Regions from separate parts of the Kribbella aluminosa genome, predicted to be linked through region 2. Evidence: riboswitches for the same ligand, from Rfam matches in the RefSeq annotation. Region 2 holds a riboswitch; the other holds the start of a gene.
What was found. Region 2 has a riboswitch for S-adenosylmethionine ahead of thrC (threonine synthase). Riboswitches for the same ligand answer to the same signal wherever they lie in the genome.
Positions count from the first base shown of each region.

Region 1: another riboswitch for S-adenosylmethionine. It lies ahead of JOF29_RS40395 (aminotransferase class V-fold PLP-dependent enzyme); the one in region 2 lies ahead of thrC (threonine synthase).

Region 1 covers NZ_JAGINT010000002.1:4,056,424-4,067,081, reverse strand. The annotation lists gene JOF29_RS40420 (hypothetical protein) at 1-60, opposite strand, end outside; gene JOF29_RS40415 (DNA translocase FtsK) at 65-2,164, opposite strand; gene JOF29_RS40410 (DUF4184 family protein) at 2,761-3,534, opposite strand; gene JOF29_RS40405 (DUF6351 family protein) at 3,553-5,646, opposite strand; gene JOF29_RS40400 (DinB family protein) at 5,721-6,236, opposite strand; SAM riboswitch class IV at 6,333-6,446, shown strand; gene JOF29_RS40395 (aminotransferase class V-fold PLP-dependent enzyme) at 6,464-7,828, shown strand; gene JOF29_RS40390 (prolyl oligopeptidase family serine peptidase) at 7,856-9,904, opposite strand; gene JOF29_RS40385 (alkaline phosphatase D family protein) at 10,003-10,658, opposite strand, start outside.
Region 2 covers NZ_JAGINT010000002.1:1,868,940-1,879,597, reverse strand. The annotation lists gene JOF29_RS30320 (response regulator) at 1-853, shown strand, start outside; gene JOF29_RS43765 (alcohol dehydrogenase catalytic domain-containing protein) at 1,013-2,212, opposite strand; gene JOF29_RS30310 (ubiquitin-like small modifier protein 1) at 2,478-2,753, opposite strand; gene thrC (threonine synthase) at 2,750-4,009, opposite strand; SAM riboswitch class I at 4,023-4,163, opposite strand; gene JOF29_RS30300 (DNA-3-methyladenine glycosylase family protein) at 4,229-5,173, opposite strand; gene JOF29_RS30295 (hypothetical protein) at 5,396-5,863, shown strand; gene JOF29_RS43760 (trehalose-phosphatase) at 5,829-6,338, opposite strand; partial or broken gene JOF29_RS43755 (trehalose-phosphatase) at 6,478-6,663, opposite strand; gene JOF29_RS30285 (LytR C-terminal domain-containing protein) at 6,671-7,267, opposite strand; gene JOF29_RS30280 (DUF3263 domain-containing protein) at 7,330-7,638, opposite strand; gene JOF29_RS30275 (amidase) at 7,787-9,190, shown strand; gene JOF29_RS30270 (Gfo/Idh/MocA family protein) at 9,181-10,182, shown strand; gene JOF29_RS30265 (alpha,alpha-trehalose-phosphate synthase (UDP-forming)) at 10,190-10,658, shown strand, end outside.

The DNA of each region.
Region 1 (10,658 bases), 2.2 Mb from region 2:
CATCGGCCCTGGGTTCGCGTCGAATCGGTCCTGCCTGGGCAGTGCGCTCGCGGCGGTCACGGTCTCACTCTCCTCGGAGGGTGCTGATGAAGTCCTCTAGATCGTCGGGTTTGACCAGGACGTCCCTGGCCTTGGAACCTTCACTGGGACCGACGACGCCGCGGCTCTCCAGGATGTCCATCAGCCGGCCGGCCTTGGCGAAACCGACGCGGAGCTTACGCTGCAGCATCGACGTCGAGCCGAACTGGGTGGAAACGATCAGCTCCGCCGCCTGTACGACGAGGTCGAGGTCGTCGCCGATCTCGTCGTCCAGGTCCTTGCTCGGGCCCGGCGCCACCGTGACGTCCTCGCGGTACGTCGGCTGCAGCTGCTCCCTGCAGTGCTCGACGACGCCGCGGATCTCGTTCTCGGTGACCCAGGCGCCCTGGATACGCATCGGCTTGCTGGCACCCATCGGCAGGAACAGCCCGTCACCCTGACCGACCAGCTTCTCCGCACCGGGCTGGTCGAGGATGACCCGGCTGTCGGCCAGCGACGAGGTCGCGAACGCCAGCCGGGACGGCACGTTCGCCTTGATCAGACCGGTGACGACGTCCACCGACGGCCGCTGGGTGGCGAGCACCAGGTGGATACCGGCGGCCCGGGCCAGCTGGGTGATCCGGACGATCGAGTCCTCGACGTCGCGCGGCGCGACCATCATCAGGTCGGCGAGCTCATCGACGATCACCAGCAGGTACGGGTACGGCGTCAGCACCCGCTCGGAGCCCGGCGGCGGCTTCACCTTGCCGCCGCGGACCGCCTTGTTGAAGTCGTCGACGTGCCGGAACCCGAACGCGGCGAGGTCGTCGTACCGCATGTCCATCTCGCGGACGACCCACTGCAGCGCCTCGGCGGCCTTCTTGGCGTTGGTGATGATCGGCGTGATCAGGTGCGGGATGCCCTCGTAGTTGTTCAGCTCGACCCGCTTCGGGTCGACCAGGATCATCCGCACCTCGTCGGGCGTGGCGCGCATCAGGACCGAGGTGATCAGCGAGTTGACGAACGACGACTTTCCGGAGCCGGTGGCACCGGCGACCAGCAGGTGCGGCATCTTCGCCATGTTCGCGACCACGAACCCGCCCTCGACGTCCTTGCCCAGGCCGGCCACCATCGGGTGGTGGTCGTTGCGGGCGGTCGCCGACCGGACCACGTCGCCGAGGCTGACGGTCTCCTTGTCGGTGTTCGGGATCTCGATACCGATCGCGGACTTGCCCGGGATCGGCGACAGGATCCGTACGTCGGCCGACGCCACCGCGTAGGCGATGTTCTTCGACAGCGCGGTGACCTTCTCGACCTTCACCGCCGAACCGAGCTCGACCTCGTACCGGGTGACTGTCGGGCCGCGGGTGTAGCCGGTGACCTGGGCGTCGATACCGAACTGGTCGAAGACCTCGGTCAGCCGGTCGACGACCTGGTCGGACGCCTTGGTGCGGGGCTTGTGCACCGAGCCGGGCTTGAGCATCTGCCCGTCCGGAAGCGTGTACGTGATGTCGCCGGACAGGCTGAGCTGTTCGACGCGCTGCGGCAGCGGGGTGTGCGGCGGCGGCTCGGGCGCCGGCTCGGGCTGCTTGCTCGGCGCCGGGGGCTCGAACGCGGGCCCGGACGCCGGGACGAAGGCGGCAGCAGCCTCGTCGACGTCGTACGGCTCCTCCTCCGCGATCGGCTTGGCCTTCGCCTTGCGTCCGCGTTTCGGCTCGTCCTTCAGCACCGGCGAGTCGTACGGCTTGACCGTCGGGTCGTTGTCGTCCTCGAGCTCCGCCTTCGCGCGGCGCTGCTTACGGGTCAGCCGGACGGTGTCGTCGGTCGGCGCGCCCTGCACGGACGGCGCGTCCGCGGGCAGCTCGGTCCGGCCCATCAGTACGTCGAACGCCGCGCGGAACCGCAGCGGGATCGCGTACACCGGTGTCCCGGTGACGACCAGCGCGCCGAAGATCGACAGCAGCACCAGGAGCGGCGCGGCGACGTACTGGGTGAGCAGGTCGGACAGGAACGACGAGATGAAGTAGCCGATCGCGCCGCCGGCGTCGCGCAGCGGGCCGTCGGCCGGGTTGTTCGGCCGGGGCAGGCCGTTGGCGATGTGGATCAGGCCGAGCACACCGAGGCAGATCGCCGTCCAGCCGATCACCTGCCGTCCGGCCGGGGCCGTTGCGGTCCGGGTGCCGCAGGGTGCGGACAGCGATCACCACCAGCATCAGCGGCAGTGCCCAGCCGAGCATGCCGATGCTGCCGCCGACGACCGTCCGTACGCCGTCGCCGACCGATCCCGGCAGGTCCCACCAGATCGCGGCGGCCACGACGACCGCCAGGCCGATCAGGAACAGGCCGGCACCGTCACGGCGGTGCTCAGGCTCCAGGTCGCGGGCGCTGTGGCCGATCCCCCGCACCATGCTGCCGAGCAGGTGCGCGATGCCGATCCAGACCTTGACCACTCCACGGCCGAGAGCCAGCATGGCGGCCGCGAACGGGCCTGGTCCGCTGTTCTTGGGCGTGCTGGTCCGCGCGGCGGAGGTTCCACCGCGTTTCGAGCTCTGCCCACGCTTCTGGGCGCCGGACGGACGGGAGCGTCCACCAGCCGCCGAACGGGCCGTACTCGGCCGTTTGGCTGCCGACTTCTGCGCCCGCGCCGGGGAAGACGTGCGGGTCGCCATATTGATCAGGCTACCCCGACTACCCCACGAGTCCCACGTGTCACACGCCGATCACACGGTCCCATCCGTAGCATCACGACGCTCGACTCGTACGCCGAAGCCGCCCGACGTGCCACAGCAGTACGTACCACCCGAGCGCGGCCAGCCCGCCGTACACCAGCCCGGAGAGCACCACGCGTACGGCGGTCTCCCCCGCCAGGCCACCCTCCACCCGGCTGAGCTCGACGACCGCGCCCACTGCTGCGAACAGCACGAGCGCGCCCAGCACGACGTACCGGATCCATGCTGGGAGGCTGTCACCCTGTGTGAGCGATGGCGGAGTACGGCGATACCAGCGGTAGAGCCAGACGGCGAGGACCACGCAGCCGCCGATCGTGGAGACGTACTGGAGGATGCGGTTGACGCCGTCGAGGAAGTCCGGGAAACGCAGGACGAAGTAGCCGTCGCTGTGGGTGAAGGAATCCCACACCACGTGGGTCAACGCGCCCACGATGGCGGACACCACCGTCCAGAGCAGGACAGACGCGCTAGGCAGGTGCAGTCGGCCAACAGCAGGCAGCCGCGCAGCCAGTGCAGGCGGCGCGAGAGCAACCAAAGGCCGCTTGAGGACCAGGTTGAACACTGCGACCAGCAGCAACGCCAGCAACGGGTCCAGCCAGAACGCGGACGTGATCTTGTGCGTGAGCGTCAGTGTGAAGTTCCCGTTGATGTACTGCGTGGCGATCCGGTAGAGCGGGCCGACGTACAGCAGGTCGGGTGCCACCGCACCGGCTACCAGCGCAGACGCCACGAAGGGGCGCCGGACCAACGGGAGGACGGCTGCGGGGTGGGCGAGGGTGAACGGCACACCCCGCAGCCTATTGGTTCAGAACGTCGGCCAACTGCCGGCCGGCGGCTGCTGCCCGACACCCGGTGCCGACCAGTTGCAGACACCGTTTGGGAACGTCTGCCGCAGCGCCTTCCACTGCACGGGCGTCAGCTTGACCTTGTAGTCGGACTTGCTCAGCGGTTGCAGGCGGCACTTGATGATGTCGTTGGCAACGGACGCGCCGGCCACCTGCCGCGGCGCCGGCCACGCCGGGTAGAACGTGTTGCACCTCGTCGTACCGATGCCGTCCACCTGCGTCTCGACGATCTTCTGGTTCGTCGGGCTCCAGCACGCGTCGGTGAGCGCCCCGGGCTTGTTGCGCATCAGCTTCGCGTGCGGTGTGCCCGGGCCGTGGTCCGCGTCCACCGCGTCCATCCACCGGTCGAGGGAGGCGAGCGCGTCGGTCAGCACCGGGTTCGCCGTACTGAAACCGCCCGGCGCGTCGCCGGCCTGGACGAGCATGATCTGGTTGCCGGCGTCACCGTTTGCCTTGCGCAACCTTTCGCGCAGCGAGAACGAGTGGAAGATCAGGTGGATGTCGCCGTTCGGCTGCTCGTCCCAGTACTGCCGGTAGTCGATGATCGGGGTACCGGCCAGTCCCCCGCCGCCGTTGATCAGCTGCCCGGTCCGGTACGCCGTACTGATCGCCCGCGGGTCTGCGACGGTCCGGGCCGGGACGAAGTTGGCGTCGGTGTCGAAGCCGCCGACCGCCTTGTTCAGGTCGAGGAACTGCGTGACCGAGATCTTGCCCGCGTTCAGGGCGTCCAGGCCGTACTGGATGCCGACGTTGTCCAGCGGCCGCCGGGCCGCGCCGGTGGCCGGGTCCGTGCCCCAGATGTTGACCTGGTGGTCGTAGACGTCGCAGCGCGCGCCGTTCGGGTTCTTCACCGGGTCGTAGCGGTCCTCGACGGGTAGTTGCGCAGGGCAATAGACCCGCGGGTCGATCCGGCGGCCGGCGGCGGCCAGGTTGGCGATCGTGCCGACCTTGCCGAAGCCCGCGGCGGCCCGTTTCTGTTCGTCGGTCCAGCCGGTCGCGGAGGTGAAGTAGTGATCCAGCAGCAGCGCGTCTGTGATCGTGTGCAGCGTCGCGAATCCGACCTCCGGGAACACGCAGGACGCCAAGATCCCGTCCAGCAGCCCCGGGTAGTCGTCGGCGATCTGGAACACCTGGTACGAGCCGCCGGAGCACCCCCATCCGATCGTCTGCTTCGGTACGCCGATGGTCTCCAGGATGTGCTCCCGCGTCATCGACATGGTCTCGGCGGCGAGCACCCCGTTGCAGTTGATGCCGAACACGTTCAGGCTCGACGACGCCACGGCGTACCCCTGCCCGAGCAGTACGTCGTCGTTGATGCCGCCGGTCTCGCTCCCCTGCTGGTACCACCCGCCGGGGCAGCCGCCGCCGAACGTGTAGACCAGCCGGCCGTTCCACCCGCTCGGCGCCTTCACCACACTCGGCTCACCGCCCGCGGGGTCGTTGAGGACGGCGTACTCGTAGATCGACCGGTTGATGACCCCGGTCTCGACACGGACGATGTACGGCACCGTGCGGCCGTCGGACGTGGTGGTGGTCGCCAGGTCGGCCGGCTTCGTCGCCGGCAGCACCTTCAGCGACCGGTCGGCAGTGGAGCGGTACAGGTAGTCGACGCGGGTCGGCACCGTGCAGTTCGCGTCGGACGGCGGGCCGAGCTTGACCTTGGCGAGCGTGACGAAGTCCGCCGTACCGCAGACGTACGGCGTCTCGTGCGGGCCGGCCAGGAGTGGTCCGCTGCGCGGATGGTTGGTGATCACCAGCCGCGACGAGGCGGCGGTCACCGTGTTGGAGCCGTCCGTGAGGCCTTGGACGACGCCGATGAGGCGGTCCTGCTGACGGGAGAACGCGCTGCTGACGTCCTTCCCGTTCAGCCGGACCTTCAGGTCGTCCAGGTGCCGCCCAGTGATCCCGAGCAGCACGTTGCCGTCGCTGACCATGTCGGCGCGAGGCGTGGACAAGACCTCGATCCGTACGTCGGAGGCCGCCTTGGCGGGGGTCACCAGGACGGCCGCGAACATCGCGGTCAGAAGAGCAACGAGGGCGGCCGGCCGCTTCATGCGACGAGTCGATCACAGCAGGTCCGGTGCCGGAAGGGCTCGTGGTAATCGGTTTCCAGCCGGAACGGAGCAGCTCAGGCGCCGGTCGTCCCGTCCAACTGCTCGCGGACCAGGTCGGCGTGCCCGCAGTGCCGCGCGTACTCCCCGATCAGGTGGATGTAGATCATCCGCAGCGTCGACTCGGTACCGCTGAACGTGAACCGGTCGTCCAGCGAGCGCCCGGCGGCGGCCTCGTCGGACAGTTTCCACTCGGCGATCAGACCGTCGTACGCCGCCTCCGCCGCGGCCGGATCGATCAGCTCGAAGTCCGCGTCCTTGCCGAGCTCGGGCGCGAACAGCGGGGCGGCCGGGTCGTCGGCGAAGTGGATACGGAACCAGATCCGCTCGACCTTGGTCAGGTGCCGGATCAGGCCGAGCAGCGAGAGGTTCGACGGCGGCGACGGCCGCTCGGCAAGCTGCTCCGCGGTCAGCCCCGCACACTTGAACAGCAGAGTGCTGCGGTAGAAGTCGAGATAGCCTTGCAGCAGCTCACGTTCCGGTGCCGTCAGCGAACCGTCCGGCCGCTCGACAGCAGGTGCACTCCAGGTCATCGTCATCCTCACGTCGTCCCACGATGTGTTCGGCTATCTCATCACATGAGATACGCACTGGCGGTGCCCGTGTCCCGTTCGTTACCGTAATCGGCAGGTCATGAGTGCCAGCGACAAGCCCCGGCTCGCTGGCCGGCAACCCTCCTCCGCGGTGGGGTGCCCCGGGTGAAGACCAGGCCGTGCGGATACGCCGCTCGGCAAGCGCGGACTTTCCTGGGAGCAGATCCATGTCGATCCTGTCCATTCTCGAGCCGGCCAGCACCACGACCTCGCGGCCGGCCGGTGCCCGGCGGCTCACCGGCAACATCCCCGCCACCGTCGGCTCGGACCTGCTGGTCCCGCTGGCCGACGGCCGGGTCACCGACTACGCGAACTTCGACCACGGCGCGAGTGCCCCGTGCCTGGAGCCGGTCCGGGCGAGCGTCGAGGCGGCGCTGCCGTCGTACGCGTCGGTGCACCGCGGCAACGGGTACGCCTCCCGGATCACCACCCAGTGGTACGAGCGCGCCCGCGCCGAGGTGCACGCCTTCGTCGGCGCCCGCACGGACGACCAGGTGATCTTCACCCGCCAGACCACCGACGCGCTGAACCTGCTGGCGCACGCGGTGCCGGGCGACGCGACCGTGATCGTGTTCGAGTCCGAGCACCACGCCGCGCTGCTCCCCTGGCCGGCCGAGCGGACCGTTCGCCTCACGGCGCCGGCCAGCCGGACCGGGGCCGTCACCGCCGTGGCCGACGCGCTCCGCCAGGCGCCCGAGGGGCCGCGGCTCGTCGTGATCACCGGCGCCTCGAACGTGACCGGTGAGATCTTCCCGATCGCCGAAATCGCCAAGGTGGCGAAGGCGCACGGTGCGCGGGTCTGCCTGGACGCCGCGCAGCTCGCCCCGCACCGCCCAGTCGACATCGCCACCCTGGACGTCGACTGGGTCGCCCTCTCCGGTCACAAGCTCTACGCCCCGTACGGCGCCGGCGCCCTGATCGGCCGCTCCGACTGGCTCGACGCCGCCGAGCCGTACCTGTACGGCGGCGGCGCGACCCACGCCGTGACCAGCGACACCGTCGTCTGGTCGACCGGCCCGGCGCGGCACGAGGGCGGCTCCCCGAACGTCATCGGCGCCATCGCGCTGGCGAGCGCCTGCGCCGCGATCACCAAGCACCGCGACGCCATCGAGCAGCACGAGCGCAGCCTGCTGGCCCGGCTGCGCACCGGGCTCGCCCAGATCGACGGCGTCACGACGTACTCGATCTTCGGCGAGGAGGCGGACCGTGTCGGCACGGTGTGCTTCACGATCGAGGGCCTGACCTCGACGCTGGTGTCCGCGGCCTTGAGCGCGGAGTACGGCATCGGTGTCCGGGACGGGAAGTTCTGCGCACACCCGCTGGTCGGGCACCTGCTCGCGAACTCCCCCGAGCACGGTACGGCGGTCCGCGCCAGCCTCGGCCTCGGGACCACGCGGGAGCACGTGGACCGGCTCGTCAACGCCGTACGCACGCTGACCACGACAGGCCCGCGCACGGAGTACGCGGAGAGCGCGCACGGCTGTCAGCCGGCCGACGATCCCCGCGACCTCCAGGCACCGCACATCTGGTAGCTGTGTTTGATTTTCAGGCAAGCCCTCCTACTGCTCAGGAGGTACGAGACCTACATGGTGAGCAGCGAACGCCAGTAGGTCCGCCCACTCCGACGCGACCATCGCGGCAGGTTTGCCGAAGCCATGGCCGGTGTTGACCTCTACCCGAGTCAAGACCGGCTGCGGACCGGACTGGGCATGCTGCAACGCAGCGATGAACTTGTGACTGTGCAGCGGAACCACGCGGTCGTCGTGATCACCTGTGACGACAAGAGTCGCCGGGTACGCCGTACCGTCGCTGACCCGATGCAGCGGCGAGTAGGCCAGCAGGTCCTCGAACTGCTCTGGGTCACTGGGCAGACCGTAGTCGGACGCCCACGCCGCTCCCACAGTGAACAAGTGGAACCGCAGCATGTCCAACACACCCACACCGGGCAGTGCGACGGCGAACAGGTCCGGCCGCTGCGTCATGGCCGCTCCGACGAGCAGACCGCCGTTGCTGCGACCGTGTATCGCCAACTGCGACGGTGTGGTCACACCGGTGTCCCGCAGGTCCTCGGCGACCGCGATGAAGTCGTCGAACACGTTCTGCTTGTTCTTGAGCCGCCCTGCGTCGTGCCAATCGCTCCCGTACTCGCCGCCGCCACGCAGGTTCGCGATGACGAGCACACCTCCGGCAGCGAGCCACGCGGGCCAGCCCGGGCGGTAGTCGGCCTGGATCGGGATGCGGAACCCGCCGTACCCCCACATGAGGGTCGGGCGTGGCTCTTCGAAACCCAAATCGGAGCGGCTGATCAAGAAGTACGGGACAGGGCCGTTCCGACGGGTCACGGTGACCCGTGGCGGTGTGAAGCCGTCAGCACCGCGGACCAGCTCCGGCAGCGGGCGTACGTCGCCTGAACCGGTGGACACGCGGTACGACAACGTGGGGTCGGTCGTCGTAGACAGGCCGATGAAGAGCTCGTCGTACTTCGGTCCTGCGTTGAAGCCGACCACTCCCCCGCCAGGTACGTCGACACCGCGCGCATCGGACCCGTCCAGCGCGTAGAGCGTCAGCACCGACTGGGCGTCGACCAGCGTCAGCGTGGCGAGGCCGTCCGCGGTCGCGCGCACTGCCTGCAGTGTGGAGTCGCTCTCCGGGATGAGGTCGGTGAACGCGCCGGCCAGGTTCGACAGCACCACGCGGCCGCGGGGGGCGTCGCGGTCGGTCCGCAGTACCAGCTCGTCGCCGGACATCCGGACGAACGCGATCTCGTCGGCGAACTCGTCCACGACCTTCACCGGCTCGCCCAGCCCGTCGCCGGTGACCGGGTACACCCAGAGCCGCGTGCTGGGGTCCGTGCCCTCGGTGATGTGGACGACGAGGTACCTGTCGTCGTCGGACACCTCTGGCACCAGGAAGTACTGGTCGTGGCCCGGGAAGCTCAGCACCAGCTCGTCGTCCGACTGCGCCGTACCGACGCGGTGCAGCATCAGCCGACCGCCGGACAGGGACGTGGTCTCCGTACCCTCGCTCCGCCCGCTGGTCGGGTAGTGCAGGTACAGGTACGCCGAACTGTCCGGGAGCCAGGTGGCCTCGCTGAACTTGGCCTCCGACACCAGGTCGTCGACCTGTGCGCCGGTGGCGATGTCGAGCAGCCGGAACGTCGTCCAGTCGCTGCCGCTCTCGTTGATGCCGTACGCGAGGTACTTACCGTCCGGGCTCACCGTGAACGTCCCCAGCGAGTCGGTGCCGTCCGCGGACAACGTGTTCGGGTCGATCAGCACCCGGCCGCCGGACAACAGTTCGTCGAGCGACTCGGCCACGTAGATCACGTCCTGCGCCTGGGTGCCGTCGTTGCGGCCGACGAAGTACCAGCCGGACTTCTTCGCCGGTACGCCGGCCCGGGGGCGCGCGAGGATCGCGGCCATCGTGCGCTGGAACCACAGGCCCTCCGGATAGCCCGACAACTCGGCCTCGGTGAACTCATTCTGTCTGCGAACCCAGTCCTGGGTGTCGGCCGAGTCAGGGTCTTCCAGCCAGCGATACGGGTCGGCGATCTCACGCCCGTGCAACGTCTCGACCACATCGTCGCGGCGGCTTTCCGGATAGGTCATGCGGACAAACCTAACCCGAAGACTGCGTCGTACTCACCCGCTCCGGTGGGCGGCATCCCGCACAGGCGCCGGAGCAGGTGAGTACGACGGGCCTGGTGTCAGGCCGGATTGATGTCCTTGCTCCAGAGCACCTTGCCGAACAGGTTCCGCAACGACACCGAGAAGACGCCGGTGCGCGGGTCGATCCGGGTGTGGCCGAAGAACTGGTTCCCACTGGCCGGCGACTGGCTCGGGAAGTCGGCCGCCTTCACGAAGACCGCCTCCGGGCCGAACGTCGGGTCGAGCTGGTTCGGACCGAAGGCGCCCGCGTTGATCGGACCGGCCACGATCTCCCAGAACGGGTCGAAGTCGGTGAACGCCGCGCGCGCCGGGTCGTAGTGGTGCGCGGCCGCGTAGTGCACGTCCGCGGTCAGCCAGATCGCGTTCCGCACCTTGCGCTTCTTGAACTGGCTCAGCACCCACGCGATCTCGAGCTCGCGGCCGCCGGGTGCACCCGGCAGACCGTTCGCGACCGCCTCGATCAGGTCGCCGTCCGGTACCAGCAGGCCGAGCGGCATGTCGCTGGCGATCACCTTCCAGGTCGCCCGCGAGGCCGCCACCTCGCGGACCAGCCAGGCGGCCTGTTCGGCGCCGAGCATCGCGACCGGTCCGGCCGTCGACGGCACCGGGTTCGCACCCCGGTACGTGCGCATGTCCAGGCAGAAGACGTCGAGCAGCGGACCGTAGCTCACCTTGCGGTAGATCCGGTCCCGGC
Region 2 (10,658 bases):
GATCCACGTCCTGCCGTACCGGCCCGGGCTGACGTCGGACGACATCGTCTCGTTCCATCGGACGGCGCGGGACAAGCACGACACGAAGGTCGCGATCAGCTGCCTTGGGTCCGCGTTCCACCTGATCGAGAACGAGATGCCGTCGGTGCGGCTCGCCCCGTCGCGGTACTCGATCCGCTCGACTCTGCAGGCGCTGGTACTGACGACCACCGGGCAGCACGTCGGCGACGCGCAGGTCGCGCTCGGCGTCATCGACCTCCCGGAGCCGGACGACGCGCTCGCGGCCGACCTGATCACGCTCGGCGGCAGCCTGGCTGCGCTCCCCGACGGCCGGCATCTCGTCGTCACCACGCGCGGTCTGCTGGAGCAGGCGACCGAGCAGTTCTCCCGGATGCCGCTGCTCGACCACCTGGCCGCGCGGCACAGCACGGCGTACGTCGGGTTCGGCATCGGCCGGACCGCCGCCGAGGCCGAGGCACTCGCCCGCCGGGCAGTCGGCCGGGCCGCGTCGATCGGTACCGTCGCGGGCGTGGTGTCGATGTCCGACGACGTCGAGATCGTCATCGAACCCACCGGCGACCAGGCTTTGAGTGTCCGCGGCACCGAGAGCCTCCCGCTGCTGGCCCGCCGGGTCGGCCTCAACACCCAGACCCTCGCCCGAATGCGGGAACTCACCGCCACCCTCCCCGACGGCCTCACCACCCAGGACGTCGCCGACCACCTGGCCGTCCAACTCCGTACCGCCCGCCGCGTACTGAAACGCCTGGAACGCGCCGGCCTCGCCGCCCCCACCGGCACCCACCAACACGGCCGCACCGGCCGCCCACCCACGGTCTACCTGATCCGCCTGTAGCGCGACCCGCCGGCCGGTTTGCGGTAACAATTCCGCACCTGGCGACGAAGATGTTCCGCAAACCCAGACAGGACTACCCGAGCAACACCTCCGCGAAGAACCGCGCCGCCACGTCGTACCAGCATGCTCGTACGGCACGGTCTCGTCGGCAGTGCCGCGCTACGGGGTGATGACGGTGACGCCGGCGGGGGTGCCGTTCGAGAGGGCTGCGAGGGCGGCTGGGGCTTCTTCGAGGCGGATGGTGCGGGTGATCAGTTGGTGGGGGTTGAGGTTGCCGGTGGCAACTAGGTTGAGCATTTCGGAGTAGGCGTGGGCGGGCATGCCGTGGCTGCCGAGCCAGGTGAGTTCCTGGCTGATCAGGCGGGAGACGTCCAGTTGTACGCCGTCTGGGAGGAGGCCGACCTGGACGTGGCGGCCGCGGGGGCGGAGCGACCGCAGGGCCTGCTGGACGATGTCACCGGAACCCAGAGCGTCGATGGTGACCTGCGGACGCCCCAGCTCCCCGAGCCGTGCGACCACCGAGCCCGACCGGTCGCCGGCCAGCGCCGGGTGCGGGCCGGTCGCAGCCGAGTGAGGGCGGGTCGGCGCCGGATAGGCGCCGGTCGCAGCCGGGTCGGAGCCAGTCGCAGCCGGGTCGGAGCCAGTCGGCGCCGGGTGGGGGCCGGTCGCAGCCGGGTCGGGGCCGGGTGTAGTTGGCGTGGGCTGGGTTGGGGCTTGGATTGTGTGGGTGGCGCCGTACGTGCGGGCCAGGGCTAAGGCGGCTGGGTTGGTGTCGATGGCGATCACCTCGGCGCCCAGGGCGGAGGCGATCATGACGGCGGACAGGCCTACTCCGCCGCAGCCGAAGACGGCGACGCGTTCGCCGGCGGTTACCCGCGCTACCTGGTGGACGGCGCGGAACGAGGTGGCGAAGCGACAGCCGAGGCCGGCGGCGGTGGCGAAGTCGAGGTCGTCGGGCAGCCGCACCAGGTTCACCTCGGCGTACGGTACGGCGACGTACTCGGCGAACGAGCCCCAGTAGTTGAACCCCGGCTGGAGCTGGTTCGGACACACCTGCTGGTTACCGTCGAGGCACTGCTCGCACTTCCCGCACGCACAGATGAACGGCGTCGTCACCCGATCGCCGACCGCCCACCCCGACACGCCGGCACCGACCGCGGCGATCGTCCCCGCAAACTCATGCCCAGGCACGTGCGGCAGGACGATGTCCGAGTCGTGCCCCATCCATCCGTGCCAGTCGCTCCGGCACAGCCCGGTCGCCTCGACCTTCAGAACAACGCCGCCATCCACCGGCTCCGGCCGCGGTACCTCCCGTACGACAGGCACCACGCCGTACGCCTCAACCACAACAGCACGCATCCCCGAATCCTAAAGCCCCGCCGACTCGTGGCAATTGGTTCCCACCCGCATCCGCGAATCGTGGAATTCGGCGCCGAAAACCCCGATCTCACAACCCCAATCCACGACTCAACGCAGGGACGGCGGATCAGCCGATGCAGAACTCGTTGCCCCTCGGCCAGCCGCAGCGGTTCGGTCGCATCCCCGCCGATCGTCCACTTGATCGCCATACCGGGCGACGATAGACCCGGTTCCGGACGAACGACGCCCGGAACCGGGCAGCGGATCAGCCGCCGGCGACTGCGGGGATGATCGAGACCTGGCCGCCGTCCTTGATGGAGGTCTGGAGGCCTTCGGCGAAGCGTACGTCGTCGTCGTCGACGTACACGTTGACGAAGCGGCGCAGTTCGCCGGACTCGTCCAGGACGCGGCCCTTGATCCCCGGGTACGACGTGTCCAGCGAGTCGAGCACCTCCGTCAGCGTCGAGCCCTCCGCGGACACTTCGGACACGCCCTTGGTGTACGGACGCAGGATGGTCGGAACCCGAACGCTCACACTCACTGCAGGCCTGCCTTCACGAAGGCGTCGTACGACGCGGGAATGGTCACCTTGGGGCCGACCCGGTCGGCCACGGCGTCGAGCGTCTTCAGCCCGTCGCCGGAGTTGATGATCACCGTCTCGGCCTCGGGGTCGAGCTGCCCGGTGGCGATCAGCTTCCGCAGCGTCGCGACCGTCACCCCGCCCGCGGTCTCGGCGAAGATGCCCTCGGTCCGGGCCAGCAGCTGGATACCCTCGACGACCTCTTCGTCGCTGACGTCCTCGATCGCGCCACCGGTACGGCGGGCCACGTCCAGCACGTACGGCCCGTCGGCCGGGTTGCCGATCGCCAGCGACTTCGCGATCGTGTCCGGCTTCACCGGCTTGACCACGTCGTGGCCGTCGCGGAACGCCTGCGCGATCGGCGAGCACCCGGTCGCCTGCGCGCCGTACACCTTGTAGTCGGTGGCGTCGACCAGCCCGAGCTTGCCGAGCTCGGTGAAGCCCTTGTCGATCTTGGTCAGCTGCGAGCCGGACGCGACCGGGATCACGATCTGCTGCGGCAGCCGCCAGCCGAGCTGCTCGGCGATCTCGAAGGCGAGCGTCTTGGAGCCTTCGGAGTAGTACGGGCGGACGTTGACGTTGACGAACGCCCAGCCCTCCTCCTCGCCGGCGATCTCGGAGGCCAGCTTGTTCACGTCGTCGTAGTTGCCGTCGACGGCGACCAGCGTCCCGCCGTACACGGCGGTGGTGATGATCTTGGGCCGCTCGAGGTCCTTCGGGATGAAGACCACCGAGCGGATGCCGGCCCGGGCGGCGGCCGCGGCGACGGCGTTCGCGAGGTTGCCGGTGGAGGGGCAGGCGAACACCTTCATACCCAGCTCGCGGGTCGCGCTGAGCGCCGAGGCAACCACCCGGTCCTTGAAGGAGTGGGTCGGGTTGCCGGAGTCGTCCTTCACCCAGAGCTTCTTGAGCCCGAGTTCACGGGCGAGATTCTGCGCGTCGACGAGCCGGGTGTAGCCGGGCTCGGTGTTCGGGAAGCTCGCCACATCGACCGGGACGGGGAGCAGCGGCTGGTAGCGCCAGATGTTCTTCGGGCCGGCCTCGATCTGCTCGCGGGTGATCGTCGGGTACTCGTATCCGACCTCGAGCGGACCGAAACACTCCATACAGGCGTAGAACGGACCGAGCGGCGACTTCGCCCCACAGGCGCGACAGCTCAGGTGCGTACCGTTGCCGAAGGCACCTTCACGGATCGTGTGGGTGGCGGTCAGGCTCATGAGTGAGGTTCCCCTCTCATCTTCCCCGGGCGCCGGATCTCGGCGTGGGACGGATTTGGCACCGGTCCCTCGCTGAGCGCCCCGGACGGGGTCTCGACGGGGAGGGTTGCCGGGACGTCAACGGGCCGTTTCCCTCAGTCCCTCTGGATGAGCTCCCCCGAGATTACCCAATCGGGTCCATATTGTGTCCTGTGATCCCATCATTCGAGACACGCGATCTCACAAGCGGTGGGTCGCTCCCGGGGTGTGGGTGGGGAGTGATTTGCGGGGGCCGAAGCGGGGGTGGCCGATGCCGGTGAGCTCTATCAGGCGCTGGACGCGGAAGCGGTGGCCGCGGTACGGCTCGATCAGTTCGGCGCAGCCGTCGTCGTCCAGTTCCTCGCCGATCAGGGCGTACGACACATTCCGGGACACGTGGTAGTCCGCGAACGAGAACGCGTCCGCGTCCCCGTGGGCGCGCTGCCGTACTTCGGCCGCCGTCCACACGCCCACCCCGGGCAGCGACCGCAGCCGCCGCTCGATCTCCGCGCCGTCGGTCAGCTCGAGCGTCCGCTCCAGAGCGCCCGCCCGGGACGCCGCCGTCAGCACCACCCGCGACCGCCTGCTCTCGACCCCGGCCCGCAGGAACTGCCACGACGGGATCAGCCGCCACTCCTCCGGCGCCGGCGGCACCATCATCACCCGGTTGCCCTGCTCATGAGGCCCCGGCGCGGGCTCGCCGTACTCGCGCAGCAGCAGCCGCCACGCGCGGAACGCCTCCTTGCCGGTCACCACCTGCTCGATCCCGGCCGCCGCCATCGCCTCGAACACCGCCCGCGACCGCGGCACCCGCACGTCCGGGAACCGCCGCGCCGCGTCCACCAGCACCCGGTGCTCCGGCAGCGGCTCGAACCCGTCCCAGCTGTCCCCGTCCCCCAGCAACTCCGGTACGCCGTCCAACGCCCACTCGGCACCCGGTCCCCACGCCTCCGCCTCGACAGCCCCGGCGTACGGCGTCAACCGCAACAGCACCGGCCCCGCAGGCGTCCGCGTAGCCCGCCACACGGTCCGCCGCCCCGGGTCGAACACGTACGCCGGATCCCCGGGCCCCTTCCGCAACCCACCGATCACCGACTGCGGGTCCACCACCCGCCCCGGACGCCAGACCCGCACCACCGAACTCACCGCCCAAGTGTTACCCACCCCACCGACAATCCGCGGCCGGCTGGACCGCCACGCAGGCAAAACCCACGTGTTGAGGGCGTTTCGGCCCAGTTTTCAGAGTTTGCCTGCATGCAGGAACACCGCGGGGCAAGCGGCCCGTCACGTCGCCGACGTCCGATCAACCTGTCGCGGGCCATGTCCTAAGAATTGAGACATTGGGACATCCGCTCGATACTGAGCGGCATGAGTGGCTGGCAGTGGGTGAAGTTGGTGGGGAACTTTCTCAATTTGTCCACGCTTGCCGGTGGGCTGGTCGGGGTGGTCGGGCGGGCTGAGTTCAGCCGGGGGCCTCGGGGGTTGTTCTTCGCCAACGGGTACCGGCTGGGTTTTCCGGTGGCGGGGGCGTTCACGATCGGGAATGTGATTCTCAGCAAGCACGACCGCTCGTACTTCGACGACGCCAGGCTCGTGCGGCACGAAGAGCGGCACTCGTGGCAGTACTTCTGTCTGCTCGGCCTGCCGATGCTGCCGCTGTACGTCGTCGGCGTCGTCGTCTCGTTCCTGCTCACCGGCGACCCGGCGTCCCGGAACCCGTTCGAGCGGCTCGCGAATCTGAAGGACGGCGGGTACGTCGAGCATCCGGTCCAGCCGCTCGGGCGGACCGTGACGCAGGCGTTCAGCGGGCTGCGATCGCGTCCGAAAGGGCCGTGAGGACGGTCACCACGCCGCTCGGGTCGTCGACGACGATGTCCGCGGCGTCGATCAGCTCGGTCGCGTTCGAGGACCGGGTGGCCAGCAGTACGGCGGACAGCCCGTCGGCCCGCCGCGCCTGGATCGCCCGGAACGCGGCCAGGTCGCCCAGGTCGTCACCGGCGTACAGGATCGACCGGGCGCCGGTGGACTCGAGCAGGCCGTGGATCGCGACGCCCTTGTCGATACCGGGCGGTCGCAGTTCGAGGACCAGGTTGCCGGGCTCCAGCCGCAGCTCGGTCTCCGCGGCGAGCGCTGTCAACGGCCCGCGCAACAGCTCGAACGAACCCGAAGGATCGTCCAGCCGACGGGTGTGCACGGCCAGCGAGCTGTCCTTGTCCTCCACGAACGCATCCGGTACGCCGGCTTCGCGGAGCAGACCGGGCAACCGGTCGCGGGCCGTCGCCACGCCCGCGGGCACCGGCGCGCTGGTCACCCTGCCGGTCGTCGCGTCCCAGCGCTCCAGGCCGTAGTGCCCGAGTACGACGAGCCGCCCGAGGGCCCGGGTGGCCGCTGACGCCGGACAGCTCGGTGGCGACCAGTGCGGGCCGGCCGGTGACGATCGCGACCTGGTTCACGGACTTCGCCAGCCGGGCGAGCGCGTCCAGGGCGCCGTCGACCGGGCGGGACCTCGCCGGGTCCTCGACCAGCGGCGAGAGGACGCCGTCGAAGTCGGTCGCGATCACCGCGCTCGCCGGGTCGGTGACGATGGCTTCCCAGCCGTCGCGGCCGGCGTCGGTCTGCAGGACCGGAGTGCTCATCGCGCCATCAACCCGCGTAGTCCGAGGTGAGGATCACGGTCAGGCGGTCCTTCTTCATGTTGTCCAGGGCGCCCTTGGACCGGCCGACACCGAGGTCGTGGGCGAGTTGGTTGGCGGCGGCGAGCATGCCGGGCGGGTAGTACACGGTGCTCTCGACGACCTTGCCGTGCCAGTTGTCCGGCGAGCCGGACACGGTCCAGCCGGCCTGCCGGGCCCGGCTCGCGACCGAGTCGGCGAGGCCCTTGCGCGGGGTGTTGTTGTACACCTCGATCGCCGGCCGTTCCTCGGCCGGGATCGTCACCGGCTGGGTCGGCTGAGTGGTTGTCGGCGGCTCGGTCGACGAAGGCTGAGTCTGCTGAACGGTCGGCGGGGTGGTCGGCGCACTGGTCGGCTCGGTGGCCGCCGGAGGTTGCGTGGGCTTCTCGGACGGTCGCGGCACGCTGGCCCCGACCGTCGACGGCCCGGCCGACGGCTTCTTGGACGTCGTACTCGCGGCGACCGGCTTCTCGCCGGCCTTGCTGTCGTTCCCGCGGGTGCCGAACAGCACCAGCAACCCGGCCACGATCGCGACCACGGCGGCGACCGCGACGAGCGACGAGAGCACCTGCCCCTGCTCGCCCCGCGGACGTGGGGCAGTAAGGCACGCCCTGAGGCGGCGGAACATGGTCAGACCTCGATGCCCAGTCGGCGTGCGGAGCGGGCGCGCTGGCGGGCGGCGCGGAGCCGGCGCAGGCGCTTGACCAGCAGCGGGTCGTGCGCGAGAGCCTCGGGCCGGTCGATGAGCGCGTTCAGGACCTGGTAGTACCGGGTCGCGGACATCTGGAACTGGTCCCGGATCGCCTGCTCCTTGGCACCGGCGTACTTCCACCAGTGCCGCTCGAAGGCGAGGATCAGGCCGTCCCTCTCGGAGAGCCCGGCGATGACCGGCGGCGCAGCTTCGGCGGGGCCGGAAGAGCTGGCGTTGGCGCTGTCCATCTGCTGGTGACTCCTGTGCGGTCGGTGATCGTCCGTCCGCGTGCCACTGTACGTGTTGAACAACAGCAATGTCATTCACCGAGGACCGACACGAAGCGTGTCGCTGACGAGGCAACCGGACGGTCCCAACTCTGGCAGGATCTTTCCCGTGAGCTCAACCGACTCCAGCGTGGCGCTGGTGGAGGAGCTGCAGGGGCGGATTCGGGATGTCGACCCGTCGGTCAACGCCATCTGCACGCCGAACCCCGCCGCGCTCACCGACGCCGCCCGACTCGACACCGAACGTGACGACGGGCGGGTCCGCGGCCCGCTGCACGGCGTACCGGTGCTGGTCAAGGACAACATCGACACCGCGGACCTGCCGACCACGGCCGGTTCGCTGGCGCTGGCCGAGCAGCCGCCCCCGCCGCAGGACGCTCCACTGGTACGCCGGTTGCGCGAGGCCGGCTGCGTGATCCTGGCGAAGACCAACCTGAGCGAGTGGGCGAACTTCCGCGGCTCGGCGTCCTCCTCCGGCTGGAGCGCGTACGGCGGCCTCACCCGGAACCCGTACGCGTTGAACCGCTCGCCCGGCGGCTCCTCCTCCGGCTCCGGCGCGGCGGTCGCGGCGGGCCTCGCGGACTACGCGATCGGCACCGAGACCAGCGGGTCGATCGTCTGCCCGGCCGCCCTGAACGGCGTGGTCGGCCTGAAGCCCACGGTCGGCCTCATCTCGCAGCAGGGCATCGTCCCGATCTCCCACTCGCAGGACACCGCCGGACCGATGACGCGGACCGTAAGGCAGACCGCCGCGCTGCTCACGGTGCTGACAAGTGGTCAGCTCGACTACAGCGAGGCCTGTCGCGGCACTGACCTCGGCAACCTGCGTATCGGCGTACCGCGTGGTCCCCTGTGGGGCTACTCGAAGGGGCTCGACCAGGTCACCGAGAGGGCGCTGGACCTGCTCAGCCAGTGCGGAGCGACGCTGGTCGACCACTTGTCGTTGCCGACGCCAGGGGGTGACGAGGACCAGCTCCACGTGCTCTCACACGAGCTGAAGGGCGACATGGCCGCGTACCTCGCTACGCGTGCCCCTGGCGGCCCGCGCAACCTGGACGACCTCATAGCCTTCAACAAGGAGCATGCGGACCAGGAGCTGCAGTGGTTCGGCCAGGAGCTGTTCGAACGTGCTGCCGCGACCGGCGGTCTCGACTCCCCCGTATACGTCGCTGCTCGCCTGACCGCGCTGCGCGCCGGCCGGGACGGTATCGACAACCTGCTCCGCGACCACCAGCTCGACGCACTGGTGAGCCCGTCGTACCAGCCGGCCTGGACGATCGACCTGGTGAACGGTGACCACGTGATGGGCAGCTCCTCGTCGCACGCCGCGCTGGCCGGCTACCCGCTGCTCTCGGTCCCGTCCGGTCTGGTCTCCGGACTCCCGGTCGGGCTGACCATCAGCGGTACGGCGCGGAGTGAGGTCACGCTCATTCGCTTGGCTCACGCCTTCGAAACCGCGAGAATCGCAGCAGACGGACCGTTCCCGACCCCGGAGTTCAGACAGTGGGTATAGATCGCGTCAGGTGGGGAATCGTTGCGACCGGCAACATTTCGACCCAGTTCACCCAGGACCTGGGGTTGCTGGCGGACGACGCCGTCGTCACCGCGGTCGCGTCCCGTTCGCGGCAGAGCGCGGACAAGTTCGCCGCCGAGTTCGGCATCCCGCACGCGTACGACGACTACCGCCGGCTGATCGACTCCGGCGAAGTCGACGTGATCTACATCGGTACGCCGCACCCGCAGCACTACCCGATCGCCCGGACCGCGTTGCAGGCCGGCATCGCCGTACTGTGCGAGAAGCCGGTGACGCTCACCGCCGCCCAGGCTCGGGACCTGGTCGCGGTCGCGGTCGAGCACAACACCTTGTTCGCCGAGGCGATGTGGATGCGTACCGATCCCGTCATTCAAGCGCTCTTCAACGATCTGCGGAGCGGGGTGATCGGTGAGCCGCAGCAGGTCACTGCTGATTTCGCGTTCCACAAAGCTTCGTTGCCGGTTCGCCTGCTCGACCCGGCGCTCGGGGGAGGCTCGCTGATGGACGGCGGCATCTACCCGATGACCTTCGCCTACATGGCGTTGGGCCGCCCCGCGGAGGTGAAGGCGGTCGGCGCACTCAACGACGACGGCGTCGACCTGAACGTCGCGATGGCCTGGCGGTACGACTCCGGCGCGGTCGCCGCCCTGACCTGCGGGCTGCGCTCGCAGAATCCGTGGGTCGCGGCGATCAGCGGCCCGGAAGGGAACCTGCAGCTGCCGAGCCGGTTCCACCACCCCGAGTACTACGTGCGTACGACCGCTTCCGGAGCGGAGCGGATCGACGTACCCACGCATGGCCGTGGGTACCACTATGAAGCAGCCGCAGTGATGCGGGCTCTGCGCGCGGGGCTGATCGAAGTGCCGGCCCTCCCGCACGCCGCCACCCTCGAGATTCTCGACCTGCTCGACGAGACCAGGAGACAGATCGGGGTCCGCTACCCCGGTGACGACGACGATTTGAGTGGATGAATCGAATATGCCGAACGGTAGGAGTTCCTTCGTAGTGGTGGCCAACCGGCTGCCGGTCGACCGGATCGAGATGCCCGACGGCAGCACCGCGTGGCGCCGGAGCCCGGGCGGGCTGGTGACCGCACTGGCCCCGGTGATGCAGGGGCACCACGGCGCGTGGATCGGCTGGACCGGCAGCGCCGACGAGAAGCTGGACCCGTTCGACGACAACGGCATGCACCTGGTCCCGGTGATGCTGAGCGCCGAGGACGTCCAGCTGTACTACGAGGGTTTCTCCAACGCGACACTCTGGCCGCTGTACCACGACGTGATCGTGGCGCCGGAGTTCCACCGCGAGTGGTGGGAGTCGTACGTCGCGGTGAACCGCCGGTTCGCGGAGGCCGCCGCGGACGCCGCCGACGACAACGCCGACGTCTGGGTGCACGACTACCAGCTGCAGCTGGTCCCGGCGATGCTCCGGCGGCTGCGGCCCGACG